Regions from separate parts of the Rhodococcus sp. PD04 genome, predicted to be linked through region 2. Evidence: riboswitches for the same ligand, from Rfam matches in the RefSeq annotation. Region 2 holds a riboswitch; each other region holds the start of a gene.
What was found. Region 2 has a riboswitch for thiamine pyrophosphate ahead of U9J23_RS07270 (3-oxoacyl-ACP reductase). Riboswitches for the same ligand answer to the same signal wherever they lie in the genome.
Positions count from the first base shown of each region.

Region 1: it holds a riboswitch for thiamine pyrophosphate, as region 2 does, so the genes downstream of both, thiO (glycine oxidase ThiO) here and U9J23_RS07270 (3-oxoacyl-ACP reductase) in region 2, are expected to answer to the same signal.
Region 3: it holds a riboswitch for thiamine pyrophosphate, as region 2 does, so the genes downstream of both, U9J23_RS05655 (ABC transporter substrate-binding protein) here and U9J23_RS07270 (3-oxoacyl-ACP reductase) in region 2, are expected to answer to the same signal.
Region 4: it holds a riboswitch for thiamine pyrophosphate, as region 2 does, so the genes downstream of both, thiC (phosphomethylpyrimidine synthase ThiC) here and U9J23_RS07270 (3-oxoacyl-ACP reductase) in region 2, are expected to answer to the same signal.

Region 1 is NZ_CP142143.1:4,103,865-4,109,336, reverse strand. It holds gene U9J23_RS18850 (glutamate ABC transporter substrate-binding protein) at 1-70, opposite strand, end outside; gene U9J23_RS18845 (hypothetical protein) at 67-1,419, opposite strand; gene U9J23_RS18840 (NUDIX hydrolase) at 1,557-2,411, shown strand; gene thiE (thiamine phosphate synthase) at 2,443-3,132, opposite strand; TPP riboswitch at 3,161-3,273, shown strand; gene thiO (glycine oxidase ThiO) at 3,270-4,334, shown strand; gene thiS (sulfur carrier protein ThiS) at 4,331-4,543, shown strand; gene U9J23_RS18820 (thiazole synthase) at 4,536-5,321, shown strand; gene U9J23_RS18815 (hypothetical protein) at 5,413-5,472, shown strand, end outside.
Region 2 is NZ_CP142143.1:1,563,979-1,569,450, reverse strand. It holds gene U9J23_RS07280 (serine hydrolase domain-containing protein) at 1-37, shown strand, start outside; gene U9J23_RS07275 (LLM class flavin-dependent oxidoreductase) at 402-1,706, opposite strand; gene U9J23_RS07270 (3-oxoacyl-ACP reductase) at 1,706-2,470, opposite strand; TPP riboswitch at 2,525-2,616, opposite strand; gene U9J23_RS07265 (stealth family protein) at 2,877-4,373, shown strand; gene U9J23_RS07260 (phosphodiesterase) at 4,370-5,290, opposite strand; gene U9J23_RS07255 (alpha/beta fold hydrolase) at 5,453-5,472, opposite strand, start outside.
Region 3 is NZ_CP142143.1:1,191,017-1,196,488, reverse strand. It holds gene U9J23_RS05675 (CsbD family protein) at 1-195, shown strand, start outside; gene U9J23_RS05670 (hypothetical protein) at 340-534, opposite strand; gene U9J23_RS05665 (hypothetical protein) at 755-901, shown strand; gene U9J23_RS05660 (hypothetical protein) at 908-2,596, opposite strand; TPP riboswitch at 2,918-3,014, shown strand; gene U9J23_RS05655 (ABC transporter substrate-binding protein) at 3,051-4,064, shown strand; gene U9J23_RS05650 (ABC transporter permease) at 4,042-4,827, shown strand; gene U9J23_RS05645 (ABC transporter ATP-binding protein) at 4,824-5,472, shown strand, end outside.
Region 4 is NZ_CP142144.1:302,529-308,000, forward strand. It holds gene thiC (phosphomethylpyrimidine synthase ThiC) at 1-1,201, opposite strand, end outside; TPP riboswitch at 1,200-1,309, opposite strand; gene U9J23_RS25760 (ArsR/SmtB family transcription factor) at 1,452-1,790, shown strand; gene U9J23_RS25765 (substrate-binding protein) at 1,806-3,221, shown strand; gene nthB (nitrile hydratase subunit beta) at 4,105-4,785, shown strand; gene nthA (nitrile hydratase subunit alpha) at 4,849-5,472, shown strand.

The sequences.
Region 1 (5,472 bases), 2.5 Mb from region 2:
GATCGGTCGCGCACCCGCCGGCGAGTGCGGCGACGACGCACAGACCCGCGACGAGAACGCGCTTTCTCACTGGTACTCCTTCAACCGGGGCCGGAGACCGACCCACACGCCGATCAGTGCCACCGTCAGCAGCACCACCGACGCCGGTGCGAGACCGGCGAGGGTGCGGGAGGCGCGGAACTCGTTGTCGCGCAGTTCGGTGCGGGTGTCGTCGATCCCTTCCGTCAGGGCCGCATCGAGAGCGACGAACCGGGCGGTGGATTCGCCTGGTCCCGCCCCGACCGCGAGGACCGAGGCCGCTGCGTAGTCGCCGCGGGCGAGGGCGGCGACCATGCGTGCGTGCGAGTTGATCCAGGCGTCGTGCGCCGACCGCGCGGCCTCGACCGCTTCGGCGCCGGCCTCGAGGGCGGAGTCGCGCCCGTACTCGTCGAGGATGTCGCCGAGTCGCGCCATGTTGGTCCCGAAGGTGTCGTCGTACGCGCCGGTCGTGTCGCGCCGGGCGATCAGCAGAGTCTCGGCGGTACGCGACTGCTGGGCGAGGATCCGTCCCTCGGTGAGATCGGCGAGCGGTGCCGCACCGCGTTCGATGGCGTGTTCGGTGGCACTCGACGAGGCCAGGCCGGCGACGAGCAACCAGCACAGCAGCACCCCGGTCGCGCCGATCGCGACGAGGAGTCCGGGATTGAGGGTGCGACGACAGCGGCGGCTCACGACGACGTGCGCCACGCACAGTGCGGTGACCGTGACAAGGAGCAGACCGATTGCGAGCCAGGGTGGTCGTACCGCGTCGCGCTGGGTGTCCTCGACGGCGGCGACGCCCCGCGTGTGCAGTTCCTGCGCGGCGGGGAGCAGTTCGGTCTGCATCAGGTGCGAGGCCTCGCCGAGATATGCGGCGCCGACCGGATGCCCGGTGCGGTTGTTGGTGCGGGCCGTCTCGATGAGGCCCGTGTAGACGGGCAGCAGCCTCACGATCTCCGTCAGGTTGTGCGCGGTCTCGCGGTCGGCGTCGGTCAGGCCGGTCGCCGCGATGACGAGATACTCCGCGGCCTCGTTGGTGGCCCGGATGTAGCGACTGCGCACCGCCTCCGGTTCGAGTCCGCCCGAGATGAAGCCCGTCACGGCGGCGGCGTCGGCCACCGACAGCGCGCTGTAGAGATTCTGGGCCGCGCTGGCGAGCGGCTCGATGGACGAGAGGAGACGGTCGTGGGTGGCCTGCCTGCCGGAGACCGTCGTCGCGGAGACCGCCGCCGACGCGACGAGCAGAACGGTGAGCACCACGCCGAGGACCACCAACCGCACCGGCGTGGATCGCAACAGCGCGCGGGCGTCGTCGAACCGGGCGTCCGGAGCGTCGGTGCCGGCGTCGTCGCGAATATGGCTCTCGACAGGCGCGAAGGGAGGGGTGATCCGTACGTCCACCGGGCACTCCCTTCCTCGTGTCGAGCGCTCTGAGGGGAGCATATAAGCAGCCCGGCGGTATTGTTGCCGTCCACGGACGGCGGGGATCCGGTACCGGGCACAGGCCCGGACGAGGGCGGGTCGGAGAGGCGGACGCAATGCGTGGAGACGGTGACGGCTGGGCGGTCGGACCGGACGGTGAGAAGCGCTGGGGACGACACGGTGCCGCAGGTCTGCTGCTGCGCGCTCCGCTCGCGGACGGTCGCCCCGCGGTTCTCCTGCAGCATCGGGCGGCGTGGTCGCACCAGGGTGGCACGTGGGCACTTCCCGGTGGAGCCCGCGACTCGCACGAGAGCACCGTCGACGCCGCCGTGCGGGAGGCCCACGAGGAGGCCGGCATCGATGTCGCGGCCGTGACGGTGCGCGCCGAACGCGTCACCTTCGGTCTCGCGGGCGGATGGACCTACACCACCGTCGTCGCCGACGCCACCGAAACGCTCGTGACCAGCCTCAACCAGGAGAGCACCGAACTGCGCTGGGTGCCCGAACCGGAGGTCGAGGCGATGCCGCTGCACAGCGGCTTCGCCGAGGCGTGGCCGTCGCTGCGCACCTCACCGGTACGCATGCTGCTCGACACCGCGAACGTGCTCGGTGCGAGCGGATCCACCGGATGGTGGCGCGACCGCCCCGGCGCGACGAGCGCCCTGCTCGCCGACCTCGCTGCGGTCCTGCCCCGCACCGTCGAATTTCCCGACGGGACGTTCGGCTGGGTCCCCCGCGTCGAAGCGGTCCTCGAAGGGCATGCCCGCGACGCGACGATCGACGACGCCCGGATCCCGGTACACAGCGCGGACGGCAGCGGCGACGACGAATTGGCCCGGCTGGCCTCCACCGCGACGGCCGTGGTCGACCCCGGCGTGACGGTCGTGGTCACCGCGGATCGCGGCCTGCGCGCGCGGTTGCCCGAGGGCACGATCGCGATGTCGCCCTCGGCCGTGCTGGGCTGGCTGTAGCCCCTCGGGCCGGCAGCGGCCTTCAGCGGCCTCAGGCGGGCAGTGCGGCCTCGAACGCCGCGGCGGCTGCCCGCGGATCGGAGGCCTTGGTGATCGCCCGGACCACCGCGACCCGCGTGGCCCCGGCATTGAGCACCTCGGGGAGCCGCTCGAGATCGATGCCGCCGATCGCGAACCACGGTCGTGCCGGTTGCGACTGCGCGACCTCGCGCGTCACCTGCAGCCCCGCGGCGGTCCGTCCCGGCTTGGTCGGGGTGTCCCACACCGGCCCGGACGCGAAGTAGTCGACGCCCTCCTCGATGTCGGCGAGCGCGGCCTGCGCCCGACTCGACGTCGAACGGCCGATGACGATCTCGTCGCCGAGGATCTGCCGCGCGTGCCGCACCGGCAGGTCGCCCTGACCGAGGTGCAAAATGTCGGCGCCCGCCGCGAGAGCGATGTCGGCGCGGTCGTTGACGGCGAGGAGTGCACCGTGGCGTGCACACGCCTCACCGATGATCTCGAGGGCGGCGAGTTCCTCGCGTGCCTCGAGGCGTCCGAACTTCTTCTCGCCGGCCGAGTCCTTGTCGCGCAACTGGACGATGTCGACCCCACCGGCGAGGGCCTCCTCGACGAACCGTGCGAGGTCACCGGTGTCCCGGCGAGCATCGGTGCACAGGTACAACCGGGCGGTCGCGAGGCGGCCGCGCGGGTCGGGATGGTTGCCGCGATAGGTGGTCACGACCAAGACGGTAGCCTCTAGGCAGAAAGTGTGACGACACGGGAGTCCCGAGGTTCGCGGGGCTGAGAGGGGGCCTGCCGGCCCCGACCGTTATGACCTGACCCGGATCATGCCGGCGCAGGGAGTGAGGTGGACCGATGACAACTGTGGCCGTCGTGGGTGGCGGAGTGATCGGGCTGTCGATCGCATGGCGCGCGGCCCGCTCGGGGCACGTCGTGACCGTGCACGACCCGAATCCCGGTAGCGGCGCCTCGTGGGTGGCCGGGGGAATGCTGGCCCCGCTGTCCGAGGGCTGGCCCGGCGAGGACCATGTGCTGTCCCTGGGTGCGGCGTCGCTCGACCGCTGGCCCGGCTTCGCGGACGCACTGCGCACGGAGACCGACGTCGACGTGTTCACCGCCGAGGCGTCGCTGACCGTTGCGCTCGACGCGGCGGATGCGGCCGACCTGCGGACCGTCGCCGAATGGGTCGGGGAGCGAGGGCACGAGATGCGGCTGCTCTCCCGCGCGGAGATCCGGGAGTTCGAGCCGTCGCTCGGCCCGAAGGTCCGGCTCGGACTGCTCGCACCCACCGAGTCGTCGGTCGACAACCGCGCGCTCGTCGACGCCCTGCGCACTGCGGCCACCGGGGCCGGGGTGCGTTTCTCCGACGGCGCCGTGCACGACCTCGCCGACCTGCCCGACGATCAGGTGGTGCTCGCCGCCGGCTCGGCGTCGGCGCGGCTGTGGCCGGGTCTTCCGGTCCGACCGGTCAAGGGCGAGATCCTGCGGCTGCGGGTGCGGCCGGGCGCGACCCCGCCGCCGCAGCGCACCATCCGTGCGAGTGTCCACGGACGGCCCGCCTATCTGGTGCCCCGCCACGACGGGCTCGTCGTGGGCGCGACGCAGTACGAGGCCTCCGACACGCAGATCACGGTGGCCGGCGTGCGCGATCTGATCGCCGATGCCGAGACGATCTTCCCGGCGCTCGGCGAGTACGAACTGTTCGAGGCGAGCGCGGGCCTGCGCCCGATGACCCCCGACAACCTGCCGATGATCGGCCGGCTCTCCGATCGTGTCGTCGCCGCGACCGGCCACGGCCGCAACGGTGTGCTGCTCACGCCGCTCACCGTCGACGCGGTGCTCGCCGAACTCGGCGGGCGGTCACTGGCCGACGCGAAATACGCCTGTCCTGGACGAATTACGGAAGCGAGTGTGGGATGACGAACGTGTCCGTGGGCATCACCGTCAACGGTGAGGACAAGTACTACGACGCGGCCCCGACCGTGTCGCAGCTGCTGAACGAGCTCGGTCTGCCCGAGAAGGGAATCGCCGTCGCCGTCGACGGTGTCGTGTGCCCGCGCGGTCGCTGGTCGGAACCGGTGGCACGCGGCGCGAGCATCGAGATCCTCACGGCGGTCCAGGGTGGCTGACACACACGATCCCGGCGCCGATCTGCCGCAGCTGACCATCGCCGGCCGCACCTTCGGGTCGCGGCTGATCACCGGCACCGGTGGCGCGGCGAACCTGGCCGTGCTCGAGGAGGCGCTCGTCGCGTCGGGCACCGAACTGACCACCGTCGCGATGCGCCGCGTCGATGCGGCCTCCGGAACCGGTGTCCTCGATCTGCTGCGCCGTCTCGGCATCGAACCGCTGCCGAACACCGCCGGGTGCCGCGGCGCGAAGGAGGCCGTGCTGACCGCGCAGCTCGGGCGGGAAGCGCTGGAGACCGACTGGGTGAAACTCGAGGTCATCGCCGACGAACGGACGCTGCTGCCCGACGCTATCGAACTCGTCTCGGCGGCCGAACAACTCGTCGACGACGGCTTCGTCGTCCTGCCGTACACGACCGACGATCCCGTCCTTGCGCGCCGTCTCGAGGATGTCGGTTGTGCTGCGGTGATGCCGCTCGGTTCGCCGATCGGCACCGGCCTCGGTATCTCGAACCCGCACCACATCGAGATGATCGTCGAGGCGGCGGGCGTGCCGGTGATCCTCGACGCGGGAATCGGAACCGCCTCCGACGCGGCGCTCGCGATGGAACTCGGTTGCGACGCCGTGCTGCTCGCGACCGCCGTCACCCGCGCGAAGGATCCGGCGCTGATGGCGTCGGCGATGCGCCACGCCGTCGAGGCGGGATTCCGTGCCCGGCACGCCGGTCGGATCCCGAAACGCTTCTGGGCTCAGGCATCTTCGCCGATGGAGCCGTGACCGGTACGGAAAACCCTTGAGAATCCTCGTGTTCAGGGGTTTTCCGATTATCGCGTGACGGGATACCGTGCGGTCGGTACGATCCCCGGGCATGACAATTGCACACCGAATCCTTTCCGCCGCCGCTGCCGGGCTCATGGGTGTTGCCGTC
Region 2 (5,472 bases):
AGAGGAGAGCGCACCCGCGCCGACGCCGGGAGGCTGATCGTACCGGCGTCCGGTGGGCAGGCACGGCCTCGGCCCCGCCGGAGTTCACCTCGCCCGGGCACGCCTCGTCGCTTCCCGTCTCGACGCCGACGAGGCGCTCGGTCATGTGACGGCCGCGGTCGTCCACGGCCTCGACGTGTGGGACGCGCCGCTGGGCCGCATCCACGTCGCGCGTCCGCCGACGCGCAGCTGCCGGGCGAGCGACGATCTGCACATCCACACCGCCGACCTGGACGGCGACGTCGTCGACGTGGACGGTCTGCGCGTCACGTCGCTCGCTCGTACCGTCGTCGGGAGCTCCAGAGCGCGAAACGGTCATCGGTGCGCTCTACAACCCGCTCCGATGACCGGTTCGCGCTCTGTTACACCGCCTTCAGACCGAGCGAGTCGCGCAGGGTCGACCCGGGGTATTCGGTCCGGAACAGGCCGCGGCGCTGCAGTTCCGGGACCACGAGGTCGACGAAGTCGTCGAGGGAATCCGGATAGGCGGGACACATCAGGTTGAAACCGTCGCAGGCGCCCGCGGTGAACCATTCCTCGATGCTGTCGGCGACGGATTCGGGGGTGCCGATCATCGTCGCGTGGCCACCACCCGCTGCGAGGTAACCGAGCAGCTCGCGCAAGGTCGGGCGGCGTGTCTCGATGATGCGCTGCACCGTCGCATAGCGGCCCTGCGGACCGGTGAACTCCTCGATGGGCGGCAGGTCTCCGACGGGAGCGTCGAGATCGTGGCGCGTGTAGTCCTGACCGGTGAAGACTCCGAGTTGGGCGAGAGCGGCGTCGATGTCGAGCAGAGCGTCGAGTTCCGCCTTCTTCGCCCACGCTTCGTCTTCGGTGCGGCCGACGTAGGTCACGAGCCCCGGCAGGATGGCGACCGAACCGGCGTCCCTGCCGACGGAGGCGATGCGTGCACGCAGGTCGGTGGCGTACTCGAGCGCCGCGGTCATGTCCCACGCGACCGAGTAGACGGCCTCGGCGTGACGGGCCGCGAGGTTGCGGCCGGTCTCCGATGCTCCGGCCTGGAACAGCACGGGGCGGCCCTGCGGGCACCGCGGCACGGTCAGCGGACCGTCGACGCGGAAGTGCTTGCCCCGGTGATGGATCGGACGGATCGCGTCGGAGTCGAGGAACCTGCCACCCGCCCGGTCGACGAGGACACCGCCGTCGTCCCAGGAATCCCACAGCGCACAGAGCACCTCGATGAATTCCTCGGCCCGCGCGTACCGTTCGGAGTGCGGCGGTAGGGAGTCGAATCCGTGGTTGCGCGCTTCCTCGTCGAACATCGAGGTGACGATGTTGGCTCCTACGCGGCCACCACTGATGTGGCCGAGCGAGGCCAGCATCCGTGCCGCGTGGAACGGCGTGAAGAAGCTTGCCGAGACGGTGGTGACCAGACCGATGTGCTCGGTCGCGCGCGCCATAGCCGCCAGCGCGGTGAGGGGTTCGAGGAACCAGGTGGTGCCCGCCGTGTACTTCGGGTTGACGCTGTGACCGTCCGCGAAGAACACGGCGTCGAGGCGTCCTCGTTCGGCGGTGCGGGCAAGCTCCTCGAAATATGTGATGTCGCCGATGCGTTCGGCGGCGGAGCCTGGATGGCGCCATGCCGCAGAGTGGTGCCCGACGCCGTAGAGGAAGGCGTTGAGGTGGAGGGTGCGTGGTCCGGGCATCAGTTCATCACCAGTCCCCCGTCGACCACCAGGTTCTGCCCGGTGACGGCCCGCGACCAGTCGGATGCGAAGAACAGCACCGCGGCCGCGAAATCCTCGGGGGTGGTGACCTTCCGCAGCGGCGTCGACGACGCGATGAGGTCGAACACCGCCTCCGGCGTCGCCGACGATGCGTCGGTCGTGCGCAGCAGACCACCGGAGACCATGTTGACGCGGATCCCGTCGGGGCCGAGGTCGGCGGCGAAGGTGCGGGTCAGCGACAGCAGCGCGGCCTTGGCGGCGGTGTAGTCGTGGTACGGGACGACGGGGTGCTGGAACAGGTTGGTGCCGATGTTGACGATGCTGCCGCCACCGGCCTCGCGCATGCCCGGCAGAGCCGCCTGGATGATGTTGACCGCGCCGCCGACGACACCGTCGAACTGGGCTCCGAACCGGTCGTATCCGATCTCGTCTGCCTTGGGCCGAGCGTCGCCGTTGAAGGAGAAATCGGGCAGGGCGTTGTTGACGACCGTGGTGACGGGACGTCCGAAGTGCTCGCGGGCCCGGGTGAACAGCGCTTCGACGTCGGCGCGGTCGGTGACATCGGCCTTCAGCGCGACCGCCCGCTCGGGTCCGATCTTGTCGGCCAGTTCGTGAGCGCCCTCGCCGCTGCGCCGGTAGTCGAGGACGACGGCGGCTCCTTCGTCGGCGAACGCCTGCGCGATGCTGCGGCCGAGGCCGCGACCGGCGCCGGTGACGAGGACGACCTGGTTCTGCAATGACATCTTCTGTGCCTTCCCTGTGTGGGGAAGGGTGCGTGAGGGCGACAGACCTGTGGCCCGGCGCCGGCTCGGCATCCCTTCGCTCGCATAATCGAGATCAGGTTCGACGGGTGTTCTCTCAGCCGTTTCCGGCACCCCGTGTCGAGTCCTGCGGACAGGCTACACGGCGCCGGTTCGGCCTTCGAGAGCCGGCAGGGTCGGCGTTCACAGGATCGTCACATCGCCTACGCGAGAACTTAGCTCAGATCGACGTTAAAATGGCTGTTCCCGTCCCGACTCGTGAAAGGAGATTCCGACGCACACGCCGGCCCCACACAACGCTCCCTACGTCTCCCTTTCTCAGAAGGTCGGAGACGCTCCCCCGCTCGGCCGCGCCACGGTCCGCGGCCCCGCGAGGCACGAGGAGGTGGTGTGGTTCGAGGATCGCTACGCCATCCCGATCACCACCACCACGCCCGACGAGGCGCAGATCGAGGACGCGCTGTTCCTGCGCCGCGTCCTCGACCGGGCGCACATCGACTACCTGCTCGTGCGCGACGACAGCGACCGCCCGATCCTCGCGATCGACCGCGCCGACCGGAAGAGGCTGCGCACCGCTCTCGCCGAGGGGTGTGCCGACGAGCCGTTCTACTCGAAGGCCGTCGGCTTGAAACGGCGCCCGGTCCCGGTGGCGGACGGACAGCTCTCGCGCGACAGGAAGGACCGGGTGTTCCGGCTGTTCCGCCCGCGGGTCGAACTGAGGAGCGGGTTGCGGTACGGCGCGTCGAACGGCGTGGACATCGAGCTGTGGACCTACACCGACGACGAGGTGATCATGCCTCGTCCGAACGCTCTCACCCGCACGACCGCCCTGCGCGACGAGATGCGCCGGACGACGGTCGAGCGGTACGGACAGCTGTGGCCCACGATCGAGGGCATGTTCGACCGCCACCCCGGCGACATCCCGTTCGAGATCGACCTCGTGTTCTCGTGGGTGGACGGGTCGTCGAAGTCGTTCCAGGCCAAGCGCGCGAAGCTGATGCAGAACTACGTCGTCGGCGAAGGCGACGACTCGCCGGCGCGCTACCGGCAGATCAACGAACTCAAGTACGCCCTGCGTTCGGTCCACATGTACGCGCCGTGGGTGCGGCGGATCTTCGTCGCCACCGACTCGCCGCGACCGGCGTGGCTCGCCGACGACCCGCGTGTGACGTTCGTGCGGAGCGAGGAGTTCTTCGCCGACCCGTCGGCGCTGCCCACCTACAACTCGATGGCGGTCGAGTCGCAACTGCACCACATCCCGGGGCTGTCCGAGCACTTCCTGTATTCGAACGACGACATGTTCTTCGGTCGCCGGGTGAGCCCGAGCCTGTTCTTCTCCGGCGGGGGTGTCAGCAAGTTCATCGAGTGCGACGTGCGGATCGGGCTCGGCCGGAACGACCCGTCGCGCAGCGGATTCGAGAACTCCGCCCGCATGAACCGCAAGCTCCTGCAGGATCGCTTCGGGGTCACCATCACTCGGCACCTCGAACACACGCCGGTCCCGTTGCGCAGGTCGATCATGGCGGAGATGGAACGCGAGTTCGCGGACGAGTTCGCTGCGACGGCGGCGAGCCCGTTCCGGGCGGCAGACAACATCTCGGTGACGAACTCCTTCTACCACTACTACACGCTGCTGACCGGCCGCGCGGTGCAGCAGACCACGGCGAAGGTGGAGTACGTCGACACCACCGTGAAGTCCGGTCTGCGACATCTGGACACGATCCTGGCGCGTCGCAATCTCGACCTGTTCTGCCTCAACGACGGCAGCACGCCCGAGGTCGACCTGGAGCTGCGCACCGCGAAGGTCACGCAGTTCCTGGAGCGGTACTACCCGATTCCGGCGCCCTGGGAGACCGACCACCCGGGCCGACCGGACGTCGGCTAGATCCGAACGGTGAGGTCGGGGTTCTCGGGGATGCGGATGCCGGCCTCGGCCAGACACCGCGCCGCGTCCTCGGCCGTGTGGGGTTGCCCGGCGGTGGCGTAGCTTCCGCTGGGCACCACGGAGTGCACGATCGTGTCGGGATAGACGTGCACGAGGTTGAAACCCTGCGCGCCGTCGTGCCCGCGCTGCGAACCGACCGGGACGTTCAGGTCCTGCGTGTAGCAGGTCGACGAGGCGACGGACACCGGGATGCCCGCGAACGTGGCCGAGGTCGAGTAGTGCAGATGACCGCCGAGGATGGCGCGGACATCGGTGCCGCGCAGTACTTCGGCCAGACCGGCCTGGTCGCGCAGTTCGACGAGGACGGCCATGTCGAACACGCTCGGCACGGGCGGATGATGCAGTGCGAGAACGGTACCGAAAGGCGAGGGTGTCGCGAGTTCGTCGGCCAGCCAGGCGAGCTGGTCGTCGGTCACCTCACCGTGGTGGTGGCCCGGGACCGAGGTGTCGAGGCTGACGATCCGAAGTCCGCCCACGGCGTGGACGGCGTCGATCGGTGCGCCGAGGGGCGCTTCGTCGAGCAGCTCTTCACGGAAGGTCGCGCGGTCGTCGTGGTTGCCCATCGCCCACACGATCTCGGCGTCGAGTGCTGCGGCCAGTGGTTCGACGAGTCCGCGGAGCTTGCGGTAGGCATCGGGCTGGCCGCGATCGGCGAGGTCGCCGGTGAACACCAGGGCGTCGGGTCGGACCCGGGAGGCACGGATGTCGTCGAGGATCAGCCCGAGGCGGGTGTCGGCGTCGACGGTGCCGTAGAGGAGTTCGTCTCCACCGACGAGATGGGTGTCGGTGAGATGGAGCAGCGTGTGCGAAGGTCTGGGGTATTCGGCAATTCGCTCAGGGGCCGGAGAACTGCCCATGATCTCTCACTTCCATTCGCCCGTTTCGGGGCACTTCGTCGCCTTCAACCGTAGCGAGTGTGTTTCTACGGCTCCACGACTTCCGGCTCACATCGAGACCCCGAACCTGCGGCGAACAGTCCGTTACTACGTGGTGACCTGCGGAAACGAACAATCCGACATTCATCGGTGATCTGGATCAC
Region 3 (5,472 bases), 370 kb from region 2:
GCCGACTTCGTCGACAAGGCAAAGCACAAGGCAGAAGAAGCAGGCGGCAAGATCAAGGAGAACACCGGTCAGGCGACCGGCGATCGTGATCTCGAAGCCGAGGGCCGCGGCGACCAGACCTCCAGCGGTCTGAAGCAGGCAGGCGACAAGGTTTCGGATGCCGTAGAGAACGTCAAGGACGCTTTCAAGAAGTAGCCCCTGAACTGCGCGGTGCCGGTAGTTACGACTACCGGCACCGCGCTGTTCGGGCGCTCCGCACCGCGCTGTTCGGATGCTGCGCACCGTATCCGACCGGTGCTTGCAGCACCCCGCTCTCACGGGGTGCTGCAAGGACTACTTCTACTTCGAGGTGCCTTCGGTGTCGTCGAAGAAGTGCCAGGTACCGTCCTGCTCGTTCTGCGCCTCCATGCGCCAGCCGAGTTCGCTGTTGTCGGCGCGCTGGTCGACGAACCAGGCGTGCGCATCGTCCGCGCTCTCGATCTCCTTGGTATCCACGACGTTCCCGGTCGGGTCGATCACTCTGTAGGTAGCCATGCCGAGTGTCTTCCCACGCGACTCGCCGGTCAAACGTTCCGGGAACCTTCTGGTGTAGGGTGGAGTCATCGTTCGGCTCGCACATGATGAGCGACCTCGCACCTCGGTGCCCGAAGGTTCCGAACCGGACGTGAGAGTTCCCCGCCGCGTGTACCGCGGCCCCTCTTCTTCGCACTGCCCCCGGCCGGGGTCTACCCGGCCGCACCCCGAAAGGATGGCCATGAGCCAGCACAAAGAATTCGACAACCCTCTTTTTCTCGCCCCCACCTCTCCCGACGCCGAGGCCGAGATCGAGCACGTGGCCGCTGTCGCAGAGGTGACCGCCCCCCACGACTACTCCTCGATCTTCTCCGCGCGCGGCGCCTGATCCGCATCACCCGGCCGCGAAGTCGGCCAGTGCCTGCGACACCTGCTCGGGCCGCCCGTCGTTCTGATCGGCGGCCGCAGTGAGTACATCGATGTGGTTGTATCCGGGCAGCACCCACCTGCGTTCGTTCGGATGGTCCGTCTCCGGCAACGAGATCCCGCCGCTCGCCACCAGCGTCACCACAGGATTGCGGGTGACCCCGTCGCGGTGGAGATGACCTTCGAAGCGGGTTGCCGACGCCAGGTCGAACGGAAGCTTCGACGGGAAGTACCACTCGGTGAAATCCAGTGGGGGCTCCGACAGATTCCGCGCCAGCTCCGCGATCGACGTCACCTCGCTCCCCCGATCGGTGTACCGCGCCTCGTCGGATGACGACGCCGCCGTACCCACCTCGTCGTAGTCGAGCCACCGGTAGACGACTCCCGGATCCGCGAACACCGCCGGCGACGCCTTGGGCGCGTCGCCGAAGAATCCCGACCCGAGCACCTCCGGCGTGCCGGGAACAGGAAACAGCTTGTCGCGCACGGGCGCACCGGTGATGAATCCGACGCTCGCCTGCAGGAATCCCAGCGGTTGCGAATTGTCGTCGAGGATCGCACCGAGCACCGCCTCGTTGGTCGCGTTCAACGTCCGCACATCCGGGTCGCCCGTCGCGAACATCGCGTAGTCCCCCGACAACAGAGTGCGCAACGTCCAGTCGACGTTCGGGTTGTCGGGCATGCGCGGGACGATGCCGTCGGTGCTGTCCGGGTCCAATCGCGCGGCGAGTCCCGTGAGTGCGAGCAGATTCGTCGTCTCGGGATTGATGACCGCAGGAAGTGCCAGCACCGGCGATGCCGTCGAGATGGAGCCGGAGATCGCATCGAGCGGTGCCGAGACCGTGTCGGGCAGATCCGGGAGGGCACCCCGCCCCGGGAACGGCGCGCCCGCCTCAATCACCGTATCGAGCGCGAAGTACCCGCCGCACTGGTTGTAACCTGCGTCGTCGGTGGTGGCGGGATCTCCGTCGAAGTCCCATTCCGCGAAGTAGCCGGTGATGAAACCGCCGAGAGAATGCCCGCCGCACAACACCTTCCGCTTCCGCAGCGCCGGGTCGGGAAGTTCGTGACGCAGCAGGTCGTACTGGTCGCGCAGCGTCTGTTCGAGACCGACATGCGAGAGCCATGCGACGTCGGCGCCGCTCGCGTGGCCGGCGAATCGTCGCCCGTCCACTTCGGCACCGTGGAAGTAGTAGTCGGTCGCGGTGTCGAGCGAACCCGTCCGCAATGCCGCCCGGGTACCGGTGTGGTCCTCGAGGCAGTTCGATCGCCGGTCGAGTGCCCAGAACTCGATGTGGGCACCGCGAGTCGCGGCCGCGACGACGGTGTTGCGCGCGACGCTCTCGAATGCACCCGCTCCCTCGAAGATTCCCGGTTGGGCGACGAGGATCCGGTCGGCGTCGGCCGAATTCTCCGGTCCGTCTGCCGAACGCCACCGCAGATACGACAGCCGGTCGCACGCGGCAGGTCGCGGTCCGGCCACCGGCGGTAGCGGTGCGGGTATCGACACCACGGACCCGAGCACCTCGCCGGCCAGCGGCGCCGACGAGTCATACGGCATTTCGGTGCGTCCGCTCGTCTCCGCCGACACCACCGGCGCCGTGAGCACACTTCCCATCACTGCCGCAGCCAGTGCGGCACCCATCATTGCGCGCATTCCCCATCCCCCGATCGGTTCGTGCGTATTGAACACCGCTGCGGGAGTCGGGTCCACGGAAACGACAGAAGAAAGGGCCCGTCGGAGTTCACCGACGGGCCCTTCATCGTCCACGCCAGGGGGAGACGTGCGCAGACCGATGGCCCCTGTCGTCGGGGGGGAGGTGACAGGGACGATCACTCGAATAGTCGGGACCTTCGACCCTTCCGTTACGGGTGAAATGTGAGGGTGACGTCCCGACCTGGGCATTTCCGTAACTTCGGGTCACATCTTCCGTTCTGCGGCCGCCCCGGTGATCCCGGAGGGCATGGTGCTAGGGTCGCCCGTGACACGGGGTGCTCCGCACGAGCGGGGCTGAGATCACACCCGTCGAACCTGATCAGGTAATGCTGACGAAGGGATGTCCCGATATGACCGTGCCTGCCCCCACATCGATCCGTCCCCTGCCGGCGCAGTGAACGCGCGGCGGACTCTCGCCGGACTGATCACCCTCGTCGCCGCACTCTCCGCGGTCGTCGGGTGCTCGTCCGATTCCGGGAGCGACACCATCCGATTCGCGTTGGACTGGACGCCCAACACCAACCACACCGGCCTGTACGTGGCGCAGCAGGAGGGCCTGTTCGCCGAGGCGGGTCTCGACGTCGAGATCCTGCCGTACAACAACGCGACGCCCGACACCCTCGTCGACGCCGGTAGCGCCGAGTTCGGGATCTCCACGCACGCCACGTCGACCATCGCCAGAGCTGCGGGTTCCCGGACCGTCGCGGTCCTCGCACCGCTGCAGCACTGGGCGACGGGAATCGCCGTGCGGGCCGACAACGCCGAGATCACGCGGCCCGCGGATCTCGACGGCAAGACCTTCGCGGGCTTCGCGAACCCCGGCGAGGACGAGATGCTCGCCGAGGTGATCCGCAACGATGGTGGTCGCGGTGAGTTCGAGAGCGTGACGCTCGGGACGTCGTCGTACGAGGCGGTCTACTCGTCGACCGCCGACTTCACCGTGTCGTACCTGGCGTGGGAGGGTCTCGAGGCCGAACACCGCGGACTGCCCATGCGGTACTTCGGCTTCACCGACCACGGCTTCCCCGATGCGTACGCGATCGTCGTCGACGGCAACGAGGACTGGATGTCGGAGAACCCGGAGCAGGCGCGCGCTTTCGTGCAGGCTCTGCACCAGGGCTACCGGATCGCAGCCGACGACCCCGATCGCGGGGCACGGGCGCTGATCGAGGCGAATCCCGGGGCCTTCCCCGACGAGGAACTCGTCTACGAGAGCCAGCGCATGCTCGCCGCCGACTACATGCGCGACGCCGCCGGCGCCGTCGGGGTCCTCGACGCCGGGAAATGGTCGGGCTACGCCCGATTCCTCTACGAGAACGGCGTGCTGTCCGGCCCCGACGGCAGCCCGTTGACCACCGAGCCGGACTGGTCGACCTATGTCACCGATGACTACCTCGAAGACCGCTGACACCGGCCACGCACGTCGATTCCTACCCTCCCTGCTCGTCGCCGGGGTGCTGGTCGGGATCTGGCAGACATACGTCGTGGTGAGCGGTATCCGACCGCAGGTGCTGCCCTCTCCCGCGCGCGTCCTCACACAGGGATGGGCGCATCGCGTCGACATCGCCGGGCACGCCTGGTCCACACTGCAGGTCACGCTCGTCGGGTTCGCCGTGTCGCTGGCACTGGCGTGGGCCCTCGCGATCGTCGTGGACTTCTCGCCGTGGTTGCGGCGGGCACTCGTGCCGTTGTTCGTGGTGTCGCAGACCCTGCCGATCATCGCGATCGCGCCGTTGATGATCATCTGGTTCGGTTTCGGACTGCTGCCGAAGATCCTCGTCATCGCGCTGGTGACGTTCTTCCCCGTCGCGATCGGGCTGCTCGAAGGGTTCGCGGCGGCCGACCGGGAGGCGGGCGCGTTGCTGCGCAGTATGGGCGCGTCGCGGTGGCAGCAGTTCCGTTACGTGCGCCTGCCGTCCGCGCTCCCCCGCTTCTTCACCGCCCTGCGGATCGGCATCACCTACGCCGTAGTGGGTGCGGTGTTCGCGGAATACGTCGGCGCGACATCCGGTCTGGGCATCTACATGAGCACGCAGAAGAACTCGTTCCGCACCGATCTCGTGCTCGCTGCCGTAGTGGTGACCGCTGCTCTGTCACTCCTGTTGTACGCGCTGACGTTCGTCGTCGAACGGGTGGTCGCGCCGTGGGCGCTCACGAGGGGTGAGAGATGAATGCGGTGACGGTGGCCTCGGTCCACAAGTCGTACGGCGACCGGGCGGTGATCGACGGCATCGACTGTGCTGTGGAGCCCGGCGAGTTCGTGTCCCTCATCGGGCCGAGCGGGTGCGGCAAGTCGACGCTGTTCTCGATCGTCGCGGGACTCGAACAGCCCGACGCCGGAGAGGTTCTCGTCGGCGACTCCCCCGCGGCACCCGGGCGGGTCGCGCTGATGCCGCAGAAGGATCTGCTGTTCCCGTGGCGGACGGTACTCGACAACTGCACCCTCGGTATCGAGGTGCAGGGTGTGCAACGATCCGACGCTCGCGCCCGCGCCCGCGAACTGCTGCCGACCTTCGGCCTGGCAGGCTTCGAGGACGCTGCCCCGCACCAACTGTCGGGCGGTATGCGTCAACGCGCGTCGCTCGCACGCACGGTGCTGCAGGGGCGCGACGTGCTCCTGCTCGACGAGCCGTTCGGCGCCCTGGATTCGCTCACCCGCACCGAGATGCAGCTGTGGCTGCAACAGGTGTGGCAGCAGCACCGGTGGACAGTGCTGATGGTGACGCACAACGTGCGCGAGGCGGTGTTGTTGTCCGATCGGGTCGTCGTCCTCGGTCCGCGACCGGCGCGGGTCCGGCACGAGGTACGCGTGCACC
Region 4 (5,472 bases), on a different replicon from region 2:
GGGTGTAGAAAGGCGCTCCATGACATAACTTCTGCTGACGCTCCACATTTTCCCGCACCCGATGGATCGGGATGTGGCCAGGGCCTTCGACCATCACCTGAACGTCGTGAGCCCAGGCACGGGTGGTCAGTTCGGCAAGGGTGTCCAGTTCGGCGTACTGCGCGGCGTCGTTGGCGTCGGCGATCGACCCCGGTCGCAGCCCGTCCCCGAGGGAAAATGCCACGTCGTAGCGGGCGAAGATCTCACACAGTTCGTCGAAGTGGGTGTAGAGAAAATTTTCCTCGTGATGGGCAAGGCACCAACCGGCCATGATCGACCCACCTCGGGAGACGATGCCGGTGAGCCGCTCGGCCGTGAGCGGTACGTAGCGCAGCAGCACTCCGGCGTGGATGGTCATGTAGTCCACACCCTGCTCACACTGCTCGATCACGGTGTCGCGGAAGATCTCCCACGTCAGCGCATCGGCCTGGCCGGCGACCTTCTCCAGAGCCTGGTAGATCGGCACCGTGCCGATCGGCACCGGGGAGTTGCGAATGATCCACTCTCGGGTGGTGTGGATATCTTCGCCGGTGGACAGGTCCATCACAGTGTCCGCGCCCCAACGGGTGGCCCAGCGCATCTTGTCGACTTCGTCGACGATGGAGCTGGTCACCGCTGAGTTGCCGATGTTGGCATTGATCTTCACCAGGAAGGACTTGCCGATGATCATCGGCTCGGACTCGGGGTGGTTGACGTTGGCGGGGATGATCGCCCGACCCGCCGCCACCTCCGAGCGCACCAGTTCCACGTCGCAGTTCTCCCGCAGCGCCACGAACCGCATTTCCTGGGTGATGATCCCCGCCCGGGCATAGTGCATCTGCGTGACCGTCCGGCCTGTCTTCGCTCGCACCGGGACAGGTCGGGGCCCCTTCCACTCCTGGGACGCCTCTCCACGCCGCACCGCCGAGCGGCCATCGTCGAGCAGATCCCGTTCTCGCCCCGGGTAGTGCTCGACGTCGCCGCGAGCAGCAATCCAGTCGGCGCGCGTCGGCGGGAGCCCGACCAGCGGATCGCTATCGGGACCTGCAGTGCGGTAGACCTGCAGCGGCGGGTTCGGCACCCCGCCGGGAGAGTCGTTCAAGCGGATCTCTGTGACAGGTACACGCAGGTCGTGTTCCTCGTCGTGGACATAGCTCAGGGCATGCGAATTGGGTGCACTCATCGGAATCGTTCCTACTTCCTTCGCCGGCATTACCCGGGCAGGTTCGACGGTCGCAGGCTGCCTCAGCCCGATCTCAGCCCCTGCAATAGGGCTCCCGTGGGGACGGCACAGACCCTAACACCCGGCTTCTCCTGCTGCAGATGTAGCTGGTCCGGTCGTCGGAGCGGTGCGAAGTCGGCCCGTCCTGTACGAGCTACGAGGAGGTACTCTTCTATATGTAATTGACTGTTGACTCGAGGAGATCGGGACCTTGTCCGCACAGCTGGCCTTCGATGCCCTCGCCGACCCTGTACGGCGAGCCATTCTCACTGTGCTGGCAGAGCGTGACGAGTGCAGCGTCAACGAACTGGTCGACCAGATCGACAGCGTGGGACGCACCGGCGTCTCGAACCACCTCCGGATCCTGCGGCACGCGGGCCTGGTCACCGAACGTAAGGCCGGACGCTTCCGTTTCTACTCGATCGACCCGGCCGGTCCCGCACGCGATGTCATTGCAATGTTGCAGGAATTGTTCCGAGGAGCCCTGTCAGATGCCGTCGAGGCCGCAGACCGCACCGCTGCCACCGACACAACCTTGCGACGTGCATAGCTTCCAGGAAACACGGTGACCCAGCTCGTACTGCACGCCGAAGAGTGGACCGCATCCCCGCCCTCGGTGGCCTACAGCCTTTTCGGAGCAGGCGACGAGGCGGGATGGCTCTTCGGCGCGGTATGCGATCGGGTCGAACCCGGCGCTGCCGTGCGTATGGCGGTCCACCTCAGCGGTTCCGGCGCAGAACCGGTCGAAATCCTCGGCCGTATTGCTGCCGCACGTCCGCATGCGTACCTCGATATCGTGCACGACCAGCCCTGGCGAGGGCGTATCAAACTCCGTTTCGAAGCCGCAAACGGTGGTACGAGAGTTCGGCTCATCGCCGAACTCGACCAGCCCGGATTGGAATGGTTGATGCGGCGTCGAGGGTTCCCTACCTCTCGAAACGCCTCTTCCCATCCCCGTCTGGGATTGTTGACGTCGAAATCCGGACCCGGCAGCCTCTTCGCCACCTCGATTGACAACGCCGCCATGCTGGCACTGGAGGAAATCAATGCCGAGGGCGGCATCCACGGCAGTCCAGTCGAGTTGATCGTGGGTGATGACGCCACAGACCCGCAGACCGGCGTCATGGAAGCGCGACGACTCGTCCAGGCAGGCTGCCGGACCATTCTGGTCGCCGCCACATCGGCTACCTACACCGCCGTTGCCGAGGCGCTCAGTGATGCACCCGTGCTGCTGGTACAGCCGGTCATGAACGAAGGAGGGCGCGGCGATCGTCTCCGCCTCCAGCTCGGCGAGCGGCCGGGCGACCAGTTGGCAGCAGCCGTGAAACCACTCATGCGGATGGAGGGGGTGCGACGATGGTTTCTGGCCGGCGACGACTATTGTTGGCCCCGTACGACACACGGCCTGGCACGCCAACTGTTGCCTCGGTACGGCGCCAGAGTCGTCGGGGAAAAGTTCGCATCTCTGGGAACTCGTGACTTCGCCCCGATCATCGAATCGATCCAGCAATCGGGTGCCGACATCGTACTGTCGACATTCGTCGGAGCTGATGCTGTTGCGTTCGAACGGCAATGCTATGCAATGGGATTGCGGGATCAGTGCATCACTCTGGCGCCCGCCTTGGAAGAGTCCACGCTGACGTACATCGGCGACGAAGCGGCCCGTGGCCTCTACTCCGTCTCGGGGTACTTCCAAGGATTACAAACGGAAGGTAACGCCTCGCTCCTGAAGAGGTACCGGGCGCAATTCGGTCCTTGGGCACCGCCGCTGTCGACGTTGAGCGAGTCGGTGTTCGAGGCAGTTCACATATGGTGGCAAGCGGCCCGGAAAGCCGAGGATAGCGAGCGGATCGCCGCGGCAATGCGTCACGGCGAGTTTCAGCTACCGCGGGGCACCGTCACCTTGAGCGAGGACCGACTCAGGCAGCAGCTCCATTTGACGAAAGCGACCGGCACAGAACTGTATCCTGCCCTCGGATGAGTTGAGACCTCGCTTGCTGGTACCGAAGACCAGGGCATATGTCTGGTCATATCGACGTGCTCGCTCCGTCTGCAGTTTCGTTCCCGGCCGGACGGATGCGCAACCACCGAGCGCAACTCGGGGTCGTCTGTGCATCAGCGTCGCCAGGATTGCTTCCGGCTACGCTCGGGTCCCGCGTTACCGCCATTCGACGCGATGTCGATCCCGGTCAAGGCGACAATGACAGCTGCCAGATCCTCCTCTGTGGGATCGGGACCGGTCGCGGAGGTCGAGGCTTTCTGCGAGATCTGCTTCCCTCTCGGGGGTCGTTCTGACTTCATTCTTCGCCTTCCTTTGTGAACGTCTCTCTGCGGCACTTCCGGCCACAGTCAGCATCTTTTGAGATAGCTCCGAATGCAGACGGTTCACGATTCGTTCCGGGGGCTCGACGAACGTCTTCCAGTCTCCAAAACAAACAGCAGTGTGGTCGAATTTGTGGCCGTCAGCGCGTTGAGCCGCAGAGTGAATGCGCGGCAATCGAACTCAGATTATCGGGCCATTGCCCCACTGTCCACAGCGCGTGAGCGCGATACACGTGGCAATAAAGAATGACTGCCAGAACGCTCGTGCCGACACAGGCGAGTGCGGCGCTCTATTGCAGGCAACCCACACACCGGATAGGTCTCCACGATCGTACCTCCAGACGGATGGTGGGGATGTTCACTTTCTCTCTGGAGCTCCCTGGAGCCACTCGCGCCGACGCATCCACGCTCGGACAGCCCACGGTGCGGATCACCCCTGTTCGTCGGTAACAGAACAGTAACATGTCATCAGGTCATGACGTGTTGACGCATTAGACGAGGGCACATAGGGTTGGTGACTCACGGCACAAGGAGAGCATTTCATGGATGGAATCCACGACCTCGGTGGCCGCGCCGTCCTGGGTCCGATCAAGCCCGAATCCGATGAACCTGTTTTCCATTCCGATTGGGAGCGGTCGGTTTTGACGATGTTCCCGGCGATGGCGCTGGCCGGCGCGTTCAATCTCGACCAGTTCCGGGGCGCGATGGAGCAGATCCCCCCGCACGACTACCTGACCTCGCAATACTACGAGCACTGGATGCACGCGATGATCCACCACGGCATCGAGGCGGGCATCTTCGATTCCGACGAACTCGACCGCCGCACCCAGTACTACATGGACCATCCGGACGAAACGACCCCCACGCGGCAGGATCCGCAACTGGTGGAGACGATCTCGCAACTGATCACCCACGGAGCCGATTACCGACGCCCGACCGACACCGAGGCCGCATTCGCCGTAGGCGACAAAGTCATCGTGCGGTCGGACGCCTCACCGAACACCCACACCCGCCGCGCCGGATACGTCCGCGGTCGTGTCGGCGAAGTCGTGGCGACCCACGGCGCGTATGTCTTTCCGGACACCAACGCACTCGGCGCCGGCGAAAGCCCCGAACACCTGTACACCGTGCGGTTCTCGGCGACCGAGTTGTGGGGTGAACCTGCCGCCCCGAACGTCGTCAATCACATCGACGTGTTCGAACCGTATCTGCTACCGGCCTGACCAGGTCATCCGGTCCACCCAGCGAGACGTCCCTTCACCACAGACAGAAACGAGCCCACCCCGATGACCGCCCACAATCCCGTCCAGGGCACGTTGCCACGATCGAACGAGGAGATCGCCGCACGCGTGAAGGCCATGGAGGCCATCCTCGTCGACAAGGGCCTGATCTCCACCGACGCCATCGACCACATGTCCTCGGTCTACGAGAACGAGGTCGGTCCTCAACTCGGCGCCAAGATCGTCGCCCGCGCCTGGGTCGATCCCGAGTTCAAGCAGCGCCTGCTCACCGACGCCACCAGCGCCTGCCGTGAAATGGGCGTCGGCGGCATGCAGGGCGAAGAAATGGTCGTGCTGGAAAACACCGGCACGGTCCACAACATGGTCGTATGTACCTTGTGCTCGTGCTATCCGTGGCCGGTTCTCGGCCTGCCACCCAACTGGTACAAGTACCCCGCCTACCGCGCCCGCGCTGTCCGCGACCCCCGAGGTGTGCTGGCCGAATTCGGATATACCCCCGACCCTGACGTCGAGATCCGGATATGGGACTCGAGTGCCGAACTTCGCTACTGGGTCCTGCCGCAACGCCCAGCCGGCACCGAGAACTTCACCGAAGAACAACTCGCCGACCTCGTCACCCGCGACTCGCTCATCGGCGTATCCGTCCCCACCACACCCAGCAAGGCCTGA